Regions from separate parts of the Agromyces sp. NPDC055520 genome, predicted to be linked through region 1. Evidence: predicted binding sites of a transcription regulator. Region 1 holds the regulator's gene; the other holds the start of a gene.
What was found. Region 1 encodes LexA, which represses DNA repair genes until DNA is damaged. Its sites were predicted from a motif close to TCGAACANNTGTTCGA; they were not measured.

Region 2: a site for LexA is predicted at 3,839-3,854, ahead of ACWGST_RS02165 (HNH endonuclease signature motif containing protein). Genes of this name have one in related genera too.

What each region holds. Positions count from the first base shown of each region.
Region 1 covers NZ_JBSHJY010000010.1:52,230-57,459, reverse strand. Annotated here, with positions in the region: gene hisB (imidazoleglycerol-phosphate dehydratase HisB) at 1-427, opposite strand, end outside; gene ACWGST_RS06845 (histidinol-phosphate transaminase) at 424-1,524, opposite strand; gene ACWGST_RS06840 (LysM peptidoglycan-binding domain-containing protein) at 1,594-1,968, opposite strand; gene lexA (transcriptional repressor LexA) at 2,244-2,912, shown strand; gene ACWGST_RS06830 (alpha/beta fold hydrolase) at 3,021-3,788, opposite strand; gene metE (5-methyltetrahydropteroyltriglutamate--homocysteine S-methyltransferase) at 3,916-5,230, opposite strand, start outside.
Region 2 covers NZ_JBSHJY010000002.1:110,280-115,509, forward strand. Annotated here, with positions in the region: gene ACWGST_RS02155 (polyprenyl synthetase family protein) at 1-491, shown strand, start outside; gene ACWGST_RS02160 (FAD-dependent oxidoreductase) at 579-1,958, shown strand; gene ACWGST_RS02165 (HNH endonuclease signature motif containing protein) at 2,114-3,805, opposite strand; gene ACWGST_RS02170 (prepilin peptidase) at 3,934-4,605, shown strand; gene ACWGST_RS02175 (HepT-like ribonuclease domain-containing protein) at 4,705-4,971, opposite strand; gene ACWGST_RS02180 (hypothetical protein) at 5,128-5,230, shown strand, end outside.

The DNA of each region.
Region 1 (5,230 bases):
TCGACCCCGTGAAGTGGCCGCCGATGAGGTGGTACTCGAAGCCCGCGGGCTCGCCGGTGTGCACGAGGAACGGACGACCGGAGATGTCGACGACGGCCTGCGCGAGCGCCTCGTCGAGGGGCACGAGGGCGTCGCCGTAGCGGGAGATGCCGTGCTTGTCGCCGAGCGCCTGCTTGATCGCCTGGCCCAGCACGATGCCGACGTCTTCGACTGTGTGGTGCACGTCGATCTGGATGTCGCCGCTCGCGCGCACCGTCAGGTCGGTCAGCGAGTGCTTCGCGAACGCCGTGAGCAGGTGGTCGTAGAACGGAACGCCGGTCTCGATGTCGCTCGACCCGGTGCCGTCGAGGTCGATCGAGAGGTCGATGCTGGATTCGCTCGTCTCGCGCTGCACCCGGGCAGTGCGCGAAGGGCTCGATGCGGTCATGACTCAATCCTATTCGCGGGGTTCGGCGCCGAGACGGCGATCGCCTCGAGGAAGGCCGTGGTCTCGGCCTCGGTGCCCGCGGTGACCCGCAAGTGGCCGGGGATGCCGATCTCCCTGATCAGGATGCCGCGTGCCAGCAGCTGCTCGAAGACGGCGTGCGGGTCGTCGACGCCGCCGAAGAGCACGAAGTTCGAGCCGCTGCGGTAGGGGTGGAACCCGAGCCGTGCGAGTTCGTCGGAGATGCGCTCGCGCTGCCCGCGGATCTCGTCGACCATCGCGAGCATTTCGGCCGAGTGCGCGAGCGCGCCGAGAGCGGCGGCCTGGGTCAGCGCCGAGAGGTGGTACGGCAGCCGCACGAGGCGCAGCGCATCGATCGCGGCGGGGTCGCCGGCGAGGTAGCCGACGCGGGCGCCGGCGAAGGCGAAGGCCTTGCTCATGGTGCGCGAGACGAGCAGTCGCGGACGCCCCTCGAGCAAGGTGAGGGCACTCGGCGTGCCGGGGTCGGCGAACTCGAAGTACGCCTCGTCGACGACGACGATGCCGCGAGCGGCGTCGGCGACCGCCTCGATCGTCTCGATCGACAGCGGGGTGCCGGTGGGGTTGTTCGGGGCGCAGAGCAGCACGATGTCGGGGTCGTGCTCTCGCACCGCCGCGACGGCCGTCGCGGCGGTGAGCTCGAAGTCCTCGTCGCGGCCGGCGGTGATCCACTCGGTGCCGGTGCCCGAGGCGAGCAGGCCGTACATGGAGTAAGTCGGCGCGAAGCCCAGCACCGAACGACCCGGCCCGCCGTAGGCCTGCATGATGTGCTGCAGCACCTCGTTGGAGCCGTTCGCCGCCCAGATCTGCGCGGGGTCGAGGCCGTGGCCGAGGTAGTCGGCGAGCGCTCGGCGCAGGGCGGTGAACTCGCGGTCGGGGTAGCGGTTCAGCGTCAGGATCGCCGCGGCCACTCGGGCGACGACATCGTGCGCGACGTCTTCGGGGATCGGATGCGTGTTCTCGTTGACGTTGAGGGCGACCGGCACGGCCTGCTGCGGAGCCCCGTACGGAGTGCGACCACGAAGGTCGTCGCGGATGGGGAGATCGTCGAGGCTCGTCACCACACAAGCCTAACGAGGCGCGTCGGTGTGTTTCAGACGAGCGTCATGCGGCGAACGTGACGAGGGCGTTCACGGAGCGGCCGGCAGCGCGAGCCGCTGCCCGGGTTCGACCGCGGCGTCGTCGAGGCCGTTGATGCGAATGATCTCGTCGATGACCTCGCGCACATCGGCGCTCGGGTCGATCGACTCGGCGATCGCCCAGAGGGAGTCGCCCTGACCGACCGTGACGTACTCGAACGTGGCGCCGACGGCGTCGATGTCGGCGGCCGCGGCCCCCGACCCGAGCACCACGACGAACGCCCAGACCACGAGCGGCAGGGCAGCGAGTGTGGTGAACACGGCGCGCCCGCGACGAGTCAGTCGAAGCCGGGTACGCCCCGAGCTCGGAGCCTGCATCGGTACCGGCATCGAAGCCGGGCCGTTCGTTGCGATCACTGCGCTCATGTCACACCTCCTGTGGGAGTCGCACCCGGCCCTCGGCCGGGAGGGCCGGATGCGAATCTCTGTTCCGAACATACCTTCGATTTTCGAACATTGCAAGCATGAAACTCCGAAGAACCGGGAGAGCGGATCTCCGACACACTCGAACAGATGTTTGCCGCACGCTCGTGAGACGGATACAGTTTCGAATGTCTGCAAGACAGTCGACCAGACACCACCGACATCCGGCCGCACGGCCGCTACGAGGGGCGGAGACCTTGAGCACCGACACCGACGACGTGCAGGCGACGGGCAGGCCTCGCCGCCGCAAGAGTCTGAGCGCCAAGCAGATCGCCATCCTCGAGATGATCCAGCGCTCGGTCTCGAGCCGCGGTTATCCGCCGAGCATGCGCGAGATCGGCGACGCGGTGGGGCTCTCCTCGCTCTCGAGCGTGACCCACCAGCTCAACCAGCTCGAGCTCGCCGGCTACCTGCGGCGCGATCCCAACCGCCCGCGCGCACTCGAGGTGCTCATCGAGTTGCCGGGCGTGACCGACCGCGTCGCCACCTCGAGCGACCCGACACCGATCGGCGATGCGGCGATGGTGCCGCTCGTCGGGCGCATCGCCGCCGGCGTGCCGATCACGGCCGAGCAGCAGATCGACGAGGTCTTCCCGCTCCCCCGGCAACTCGTCGGTAAGGGCGAGCTCTTCATGCTGAAGGTCTTCGGCGAGTCCATGATCGACGCCGCCATCTGCGACGGCGACTGGGTCGTCGTGCGCTCGCAGCGCACCGCCGAGAACGGCGAGATCGTCGCCGCGATGCTCGACGGCGAGGCAACGGTCAAGGTGTTCCGCCAACGCGACGGCCACACGTGGCTGCTGCCGCGCAACAGCGCCTTCGAACCGATCGTCGGCGACGAGGCCGAGGTGCTCGGCAAGGTCGTGGCCGTGCTGCGCGCGGTCTGACGGTCCGCACCGAACGCGCCGGCATCGAAAGGGCCGGCATCGAAACGGCCGGCACCGAAAGGGCGGACACCGAACGTGCCCGGCACGCGAGCGAGCGGATGTCTCCCGTTACGCGGCCACCCGAGCACCGGCGGGTGACACCTCCGGCGCCGTCGGCGCGAAGTCGCGAAGCCACCCGAACACGGCGTCCATGAAGCCGGCGTGATCGTCGCGGAACACCGTGTGCCCGGTGCCCTGCACCGTCTCGACGGTCATGCCCTGACGTCGCAGCTGACGTGCGACCTTCGCCGTGATGAGCAGGCTCTTCTCGGCGAGCACGACGAGCGTCGGCGCCACCAGCCGGGCCGGCGGCACGAGCGGCCGGGTGTCGGCGAAGCCGAGGATCGTGCGCTTGTCCCAGTCGCGAAGCGTCGCGAGTTCGATGTCGACGTCGACGGCGCTCCACTTCGGGTTCATGCGCACGAGCGCCGAGCGTCGGGGCCGCGGGGCGACGGCGAAGAAGGCCTTGAACGCCCAGCCCTTGACGCCCTTCGGGAACGAGAAGGCGGGGTCGATGTAGATCGCGGCACGCGGCGCGAGCCGATCGGCGACGATGCTCGCGACGAGTCCGCCGAGCGAGTGCCCCATGACGATGTCGGGCGAGCCGTCGAGCAGCGGTTCGAGCGTCTCGACGACGTCGCTCGCCCAGGCGGCGGGAGAGTATCGCAGCGCTCGCGGGCTGCGGCCGTGGCCGGCGAGGTCGACCGCGAGCACGCGGAACCCCTGTGCGGCGAGTTCAGCCGTGACGCGATGCCATGCGCGCGAGTCCGACATGATGCCGTGGATGAGGATCGCGGTGCGCGCACCCCCGCCGGATTCGTGGACCGCGAGTTGCATGGCTCGACGGTACCCGCCGCGCCTGTGCGTCACCCCCGCATGAGCCGAGTGGATGCCGCGAACCACGACATCCACTCGGGAGACCGAGCGGATGCCGCGAGCCGCGACATCCACTCGGTCGTCGCCGCTACCCGGCGAGAACCGGCGCCGTCAGCGACGCCCGCACCGCCGCCGTCGCCTCGACCAGGTGCCGCAGCGACTCGACGGTCTCGTCGTAGCCGCGGGTCTTCAGGCCGCAGTCGGGGTTGACCCAGAGCCGCGTCGCCGGAATCGCCCCGGCCGCGCGCTCGAGCAGCGCCTGCACCTCCGCGACGCCCGGCACGCGCGGCGAGTGGATGTCGTAGACGCCCGGACCGATGCCGTGGTCGAACCCGCTCGTCTCGAGGTCGTCGACGACCTCCATGCGGCTGCGGGCCGCCTCGATCGAGGTGACGTCGGCGTCGAGGTTCTTGATCGCGTCGATGACGACGCCGAACTCCGAGTAGCAGAGGTGCGTGTGCACCTGCGTGCCGGGCACGGCGCCGCCCGTCGCGAGGCGGAACGAGCCGACCGACCAGTCGAGGTACGCGGGCTGGTCGGCGAGCTTCAGCGGGAGCAGCTCCCGCAGGGCCGGCTCGTCGACCTGGATGATGCGGATGCCGGCGGTCTCGAGGTCGGCGATCTCGTCGCGGAGGGCGAGGGCCACCTGTCGCGCCGTGTCGCCGAGCGGCTGGTCGTCGCGCACGAACGACCAGGCGAGGATCGTGACCGGTCCGGTGAGCATGCCCTTCATGTGCTGCCCGGTGAGCGACTGCGCGTAGCTCGACCACTCGACGGTCATCGGGGCCGGCCGTGAGACGTCGCCCCAGAGGATCGACGGCCGCGTGCAGCGCGAGCCGTACGACTGCACCCAGCCGTGCTTGGTGACCGCGAAACCGTCGAGCAGCTCGGCGAAGTACTGCACCATGTCGTTGCGCTCGGGTTCGCCGTGCACGAGCACGTCGAGCCCCAGCTCCTCCTGCAACCGCACGACGCGCTCGATCTCGGCGCGCATGAGCGCAGCGTAATCGTCGGCGGGCAGCTCGCCCTTGACGAGACGGGCGCGTGCGCGACGGATCTCGGCCGTCTGCGGGAACGAGCCGATCGTCGTCGTCGGCATCTCGGGCAGGCCGAGCGATTGCTGCGCCGCGACCCGCTCGTCGTACCCCGCACGCGCGAAGTCGCGGTCGGCGAGGCCGGCGAGGCGGCCGCGCACCGAGGGCACGCGCACGCCGGGTGCGCCGGCACGATCGGCGAGGGCAGCGGATGCCGCGGCGAGCTCGCCCTCGATCCCGTCGCGCCCCTCGGCGAGTCCGCGACCGAGCACGGCGACCTGGCCCACCTTCTGGTCGGCGAACGCGAGCCACGAGGCGAGCCGTGCGTCGAGCTCGTCTTCGTCGGCGACGTCGTGCGGCACGTGCTGG
Region 2 (5,230 bases), on a different contig from region 1:
CGGGGGCCGACCCGGGCTTCGAGGCGCCCATCATCGAGTTCGGCGAGAAGGTCGGCGTGGCCTTCCAGCTCGTCGACGACGTCATCGACCTCTCGCCGCAGCCGGCCGAGACCGGCAAGGTGCCAGGCACCGATCTGCGCGCCGGGGTCGTCACCCTGCCGATGCTGCGGCTCGCCGAGCATGCCCGCAGCGACGCGGCATCCGCTGCCCTGCTCGAACGCATCGAACGCGACGTCGTCATCGCGACCGGCCCCGCCGCAGCCGGTGACCCGATGGACACGAACACGCTGGCCTCGCGCATCGTGCCGTCGAAAGAGACGGTCGACGCGATCGTCGCCGAACTGCGGCAGCACGAAGCCACGCGCGCTACGCTCGCTGAGGCCCACCGTTGGGCGCGCGAGGCGGTCGCCGCGCTCGCGCCGCTGCCCGATGGCAGTGTGAAGAAGGCGCTGACACGATTCGCCGAGACGGTCGTCGAGCGCGAGAGCTGAGCGAGTGAGCAGCGCGAGACCGATGGCGAGACCGACGACGAGACAGATGTCGAGACCGACGTCGAAACTGATGGAGAGACCAGGCACGTGACGAGGAACAAGCTGAGACTGGCGATCGTCGGGGCAGGCCCCGCCGGCATCTATGCCGCCGACATCCTGCTGAAGGCCGAACGCAACTTCGACGTCTCGATCGATCTCTTCGATCACCTGCCCGCGCCCTACGGGCTCGTGCGCTACGGCGTCGCGCCCGACCACCCGCGCATCAAGGGCATCATCACGGCGCTTCGCGAGGTGCTCGACCGCGGCGACATCCGCATCTTCGGCAACGTGAAGTTCGGCACCGATATCACGCTCGACGACCTCAAGAAGCATTACAACGCGGTCATCTTCGCGACCGGCGCGGTGAAGGATGCCTCGTTGAACATCCCCGGCACAGAGCTCGCGGGTTCGTACGGGGCCGCCGAGTTCGTCAGCTGGTTCGACGGGCACCCCGATTTTCCGCGCACGTGGCCGCTCGAGGCTCGCGAGGCCGCCGTGATCGGCAACGGCAATGTCGCGCTCGACGTGGCGCGAATCCTCGCCAAGCACGTCGAAGACCTCATGTCGACCGAGATCCCCGCGAACGTCGCGGCCGGGCTCGCCGCCTCGCCGATCACCGATGTGCACGTGTTCGGCCGTCGCGGCCCGACGTCGGTGAAGTTCACGCCGCTCGAGCTGCGCGAGCTCGGTGAGCTGCGCGACGTCGACATGATCCTCTACGACGAAGACTTCGACTACGACGACGCCGCCCGCGCGGCCGTGTCGGGCAACAAGCAGGTCTTCGTCATCGACAAGGTGCTGAACCAGTGGCGCCAGCGAGAGGTCGGGCAAGCGAGTCGTCGCCTGCACCTGCACTTCTTCGCGAAGCCGCTCGAACTCGTCGACGACGGCAACGGCCGGGTCGGCGCCCTCCGCTACGAGCGCACCGCGCCCGACGGAGAGGGCGGCGTCGTCGGCACCGGCGAGATTCGTGACCTGCCCGTGCAGGCGGTCTACCGCGCGGTCGGCTACTACGGCTCGCCGCTGCCCGACGTGCCCTTCGATCGCGAGTACGGGGTGATCCCGAACCATGAGGGTCAGGTGCTGCTGCACGACCCTGCGACCGGCGAGACGCGCCAGATGTACGGCGTCTATGCGACCGGGTGGATCAAGCGCGGCCCCGTCGGGCTCATCGGTCACACGAAGTCCGATGCGATGGAGACGATCAAGCACGTCATCAACGACCTCGGCAATTGGTGGGACCCTGAGTCTCCGTCGGAGGAGTCGGTCATCGAGTTGCTCGAGTCTCGCGGTATTCGCTGGACCGATCTCGACGGCTGGCACCGCCTCGACGAGCACGAGCAGTCGCTCGGTGCTGCAGAGGGTCGCGTGCGCGTGAAGGTCGTGCCGCGCGAAGACATGGTCGACATCTCGCGCGACGAAGCGTAGGCAGCGCCGCCCGCCCGCCCGCCCGCTCGCTCGCATGCACGCATGCACGCATGCACGCATGAACGCACGCTCGCGCACTCGCTCGCACGCTCGCGCACTCGCTCGCACGCTCGCAGGCCCGCTCGCTCGCACGCCCTGCGCACGCTCGCCCCCTTCTACGCAGCCTGAAGCTCGAGCCGGGTCGCACGCCGGCCGGGGCGGGGTCGTTGCTGGGGGTCGAGGTGCCGCGGCGGAACGAACCAGGTGCGCCCCTCCCTGCTGAACACCTCCCATCCGTCGTGGTGCATGCACCAATGATGGAACGCGCAGAGCAGCACCCCGTTGTCGAGGTCGGTCGGTCCGTCGTCGGCCTCCCAGTACCGCCTGTGGTGCGCCTGCGTATGGGCGACCGGCCTCGCGCAATCGGGGTGCGCGCAGCCGCCGTCGCGTTCGGCGAGGGCGATTCGCTGCGCCTTCGTGAAGAACCGCTTGCGCCGCCCGAGATCGAGCACCTCGCCGGGGCCGCCGAGCACCATCGGGATCACCCCGGCGCTCGCGGCGATCATGCGCGCCGTGGCCGGCGAGACGGGCTCGTCGATGCCGTCGATCGTCGCGAATCCGATGTCGGACATGAGGCACTTCTGATCGATGCGCACCACGACCGCCGCGTTCGACAGCGCGGGCGGCGCATCGACCGCCGAGCTCGCGAGCCGCACGAGATCTGCGAGCGCGTCGGCCGCCATCTGCTCGATGCCGCGAGAATCCATGAGTGCCCGGTCGGCGGCATCGGGCGCAACACCGGCGGGTGCGACAGCCCCGCCCGCGACAGCACCGCCTGCGACAGCCCCGCCCGCAACGGCACCGCCCGCAACGGCTCCGCCCGCAACAGCACTCCGCGCGCCGGCACCGCGCGCGCCAGCATCACCCGCCGGCACGGCGCCATCGGCGAACGCATCGCCCAGAACGCCCGCCCCGCCTCGCCCAGCCGCCGCCTCGCGCGCCGCAAGCCGGCTCTTCGCATCGCGAGCAGCGTGCAGATCGGCTGACACGAGTGCGTCGACCGCAGCCTTGATGGGTGCGGCCGTCGCCGGATCGAGACAGGCGCGCAGGTGGATCAATCCGCGCCGGTCCTCCCACATGCGCAGCGAACGCTGAGCCCACAGCTCTTCTTCTCGCGCCTGCACTCCACACGCATCGAGCTCGGCCCGCAAGTACTTGATGTAACGCCAGAGCTGGTCGACGCCGACGGCTGCGGCTCGTTCGACGAGCTTCGTCTCTGCCTCGAGCAGTGGCGCGGCCGCGGCATCCGCTCGCATGGAATCGAGGAATTCGATGATGCGGTTCGCGGCCTCGATCGTGATGGCGCCGTCGGCGATGGCCGCGGCGACGCACGCGTACCTCGGCGCTCGCGGGGCCTCGCCGAACGACTGCGCCGGCGTCGTCGCCTTGGCGACGGCGAGCAGCTTCGCGGCGTCGGCCGTGCTCGAACCGGTGGTCGCGGCGATGAACCGCTCGGGCGTCGAATACCCGTGCCGACCGGCGAGGCCCTCGTGACGGGACTCACCCGCAGACCGCCGTGCGATCGCCGACGAGCATTGCAGCTTCAGCTGCTCGAGCGAGCGCTCGATGCCGGTGATCGCCCGCAGCGCATCGACGAGCTGCGCATCGCCGAGATCATCGAAGTCTGCAGTCGGGTGCTGCGCCGGGGCATCACCGACCGGCCGCGCGCGCAGAACCGAGACGAGCGCTCGCAGCCCGCCGTCGAGCGCCCCGAGCGCGTCGGCACCAGCTGCACCGGCTGCTCCCGGCGCGCCGGCAGCATCGGCTGCACCAGCTGCGCCGCTCGCGATCGCGCCCTCGTTCGTCATGCTTCGATGCTCTCACCACCCACCGACATTCTGTCGAAGCTTTGTTCGAATGCGAATGGGCGCGACGAGAGCGCAAGGGCGGTGAAAGCGGAAGGGCGGTGAGAGCCCGCTCCACTACGCTCTCGATCATGCCTCTGCTCGCGACATCCACCGCCGTCATCGCGGCCATCGCTGCCGTCGCGGGCTTCGCGCTCGGCTGGTGGCCGCTGGCAGCGTGGGTCGAGCGTTCCATTCACGGCGAGCGGATGCCGCGGCGCACCACCATCCGCATCGCCGCCGCCGTGGCGACCGCCGTGACCTTCGGGGTGCTCGGCCTGCGCTTCGGCGGTGACGCCGCGGGCCTCTGGCTGCTGCCGGCGCTGCTCGTCTTCGCCGCCTGCGCGACCGTGCTCTCGATCGTCGACCTCGTCGAGAAGCGGCTGCCGAACGCCGTCGTGTTTCCGACGCTCTACGCGGTGGCCGCGCTGCTCGTGCCCGCGACCTGGGCCGCGGGCGACTGGATGCGGCTGATCTGGGCGCTCGCCGGGGCATTTGCGATGTTCGCCGTCTACTTCGTGCTCGCGCTCATCTCGCCGTCGTCGATGGGCATGGGCGATGTGAAGCTCGCGCTCGTGATCGGCCTGCTGCTCGGCTGGTTCGGCCTGTCGGCGTGGCTCGTGGGGTTGCTCGCCGCATTCGTCGTCGGGGGAGTGGTCGCGATCGTCGCCCTCGTGCTGCGGCGGGTGACGCTGCGCGGATCGATTCCGTTCGGCCCGTCGATGCTCGTGGGGGCGCTCGTGGCGGTTGTGCTGGCGGGTTGAGGAACGCGGGCGAGGCCCCGGTCGCTGAGCCTGTCGAAGCGAATACACCGAGTGGATGCCGCGTGGCAGGCGTCCCTCCCGGCCGTTGACGAGTGACCGCTACTCGTCGAGAGAGCTCCGGATGCTCCTCATGAGTGACTCGAGTTGCTTGTCGAGGATGTCGATCACGATCTCGGGTTCGACTCGGAAGTACTCGTGGACAACGACATTCCGAAGGCCGGCGATCGCGGGCCATGGAGTGTCAGAGTGAGCGGCTTTCGCGTCAGCCGGCAGACCGCGGACGGCTTCCCCGATGACGGCGAAGTCGCGTAGTACGGCAAGCTTGCGGGAACCCAAGCGGATGCGGGTGCCCCGCCCCCGATGCATTCCTGCACTGGGGCTGGAGATCGCCGCGGAGCACGCCACCCGAACTGGGACTGGTCGTGGCGCTGGCGCAGCATGTTGCCTGAACTGAGCCCAGAACGATCCGACCGGTCAGCCTCGACCAGATCACACCGCGCCGACCGCAAGGACCCCCTACGGATGCTTGAACTCGACGAATTGCCATCGAGAAGAACCCGCCTTCTGTCGACCATCGCGACAGAGCGCTTCCGCTGGTGGATGGTATTTGTCGTCCTCGTGGGGA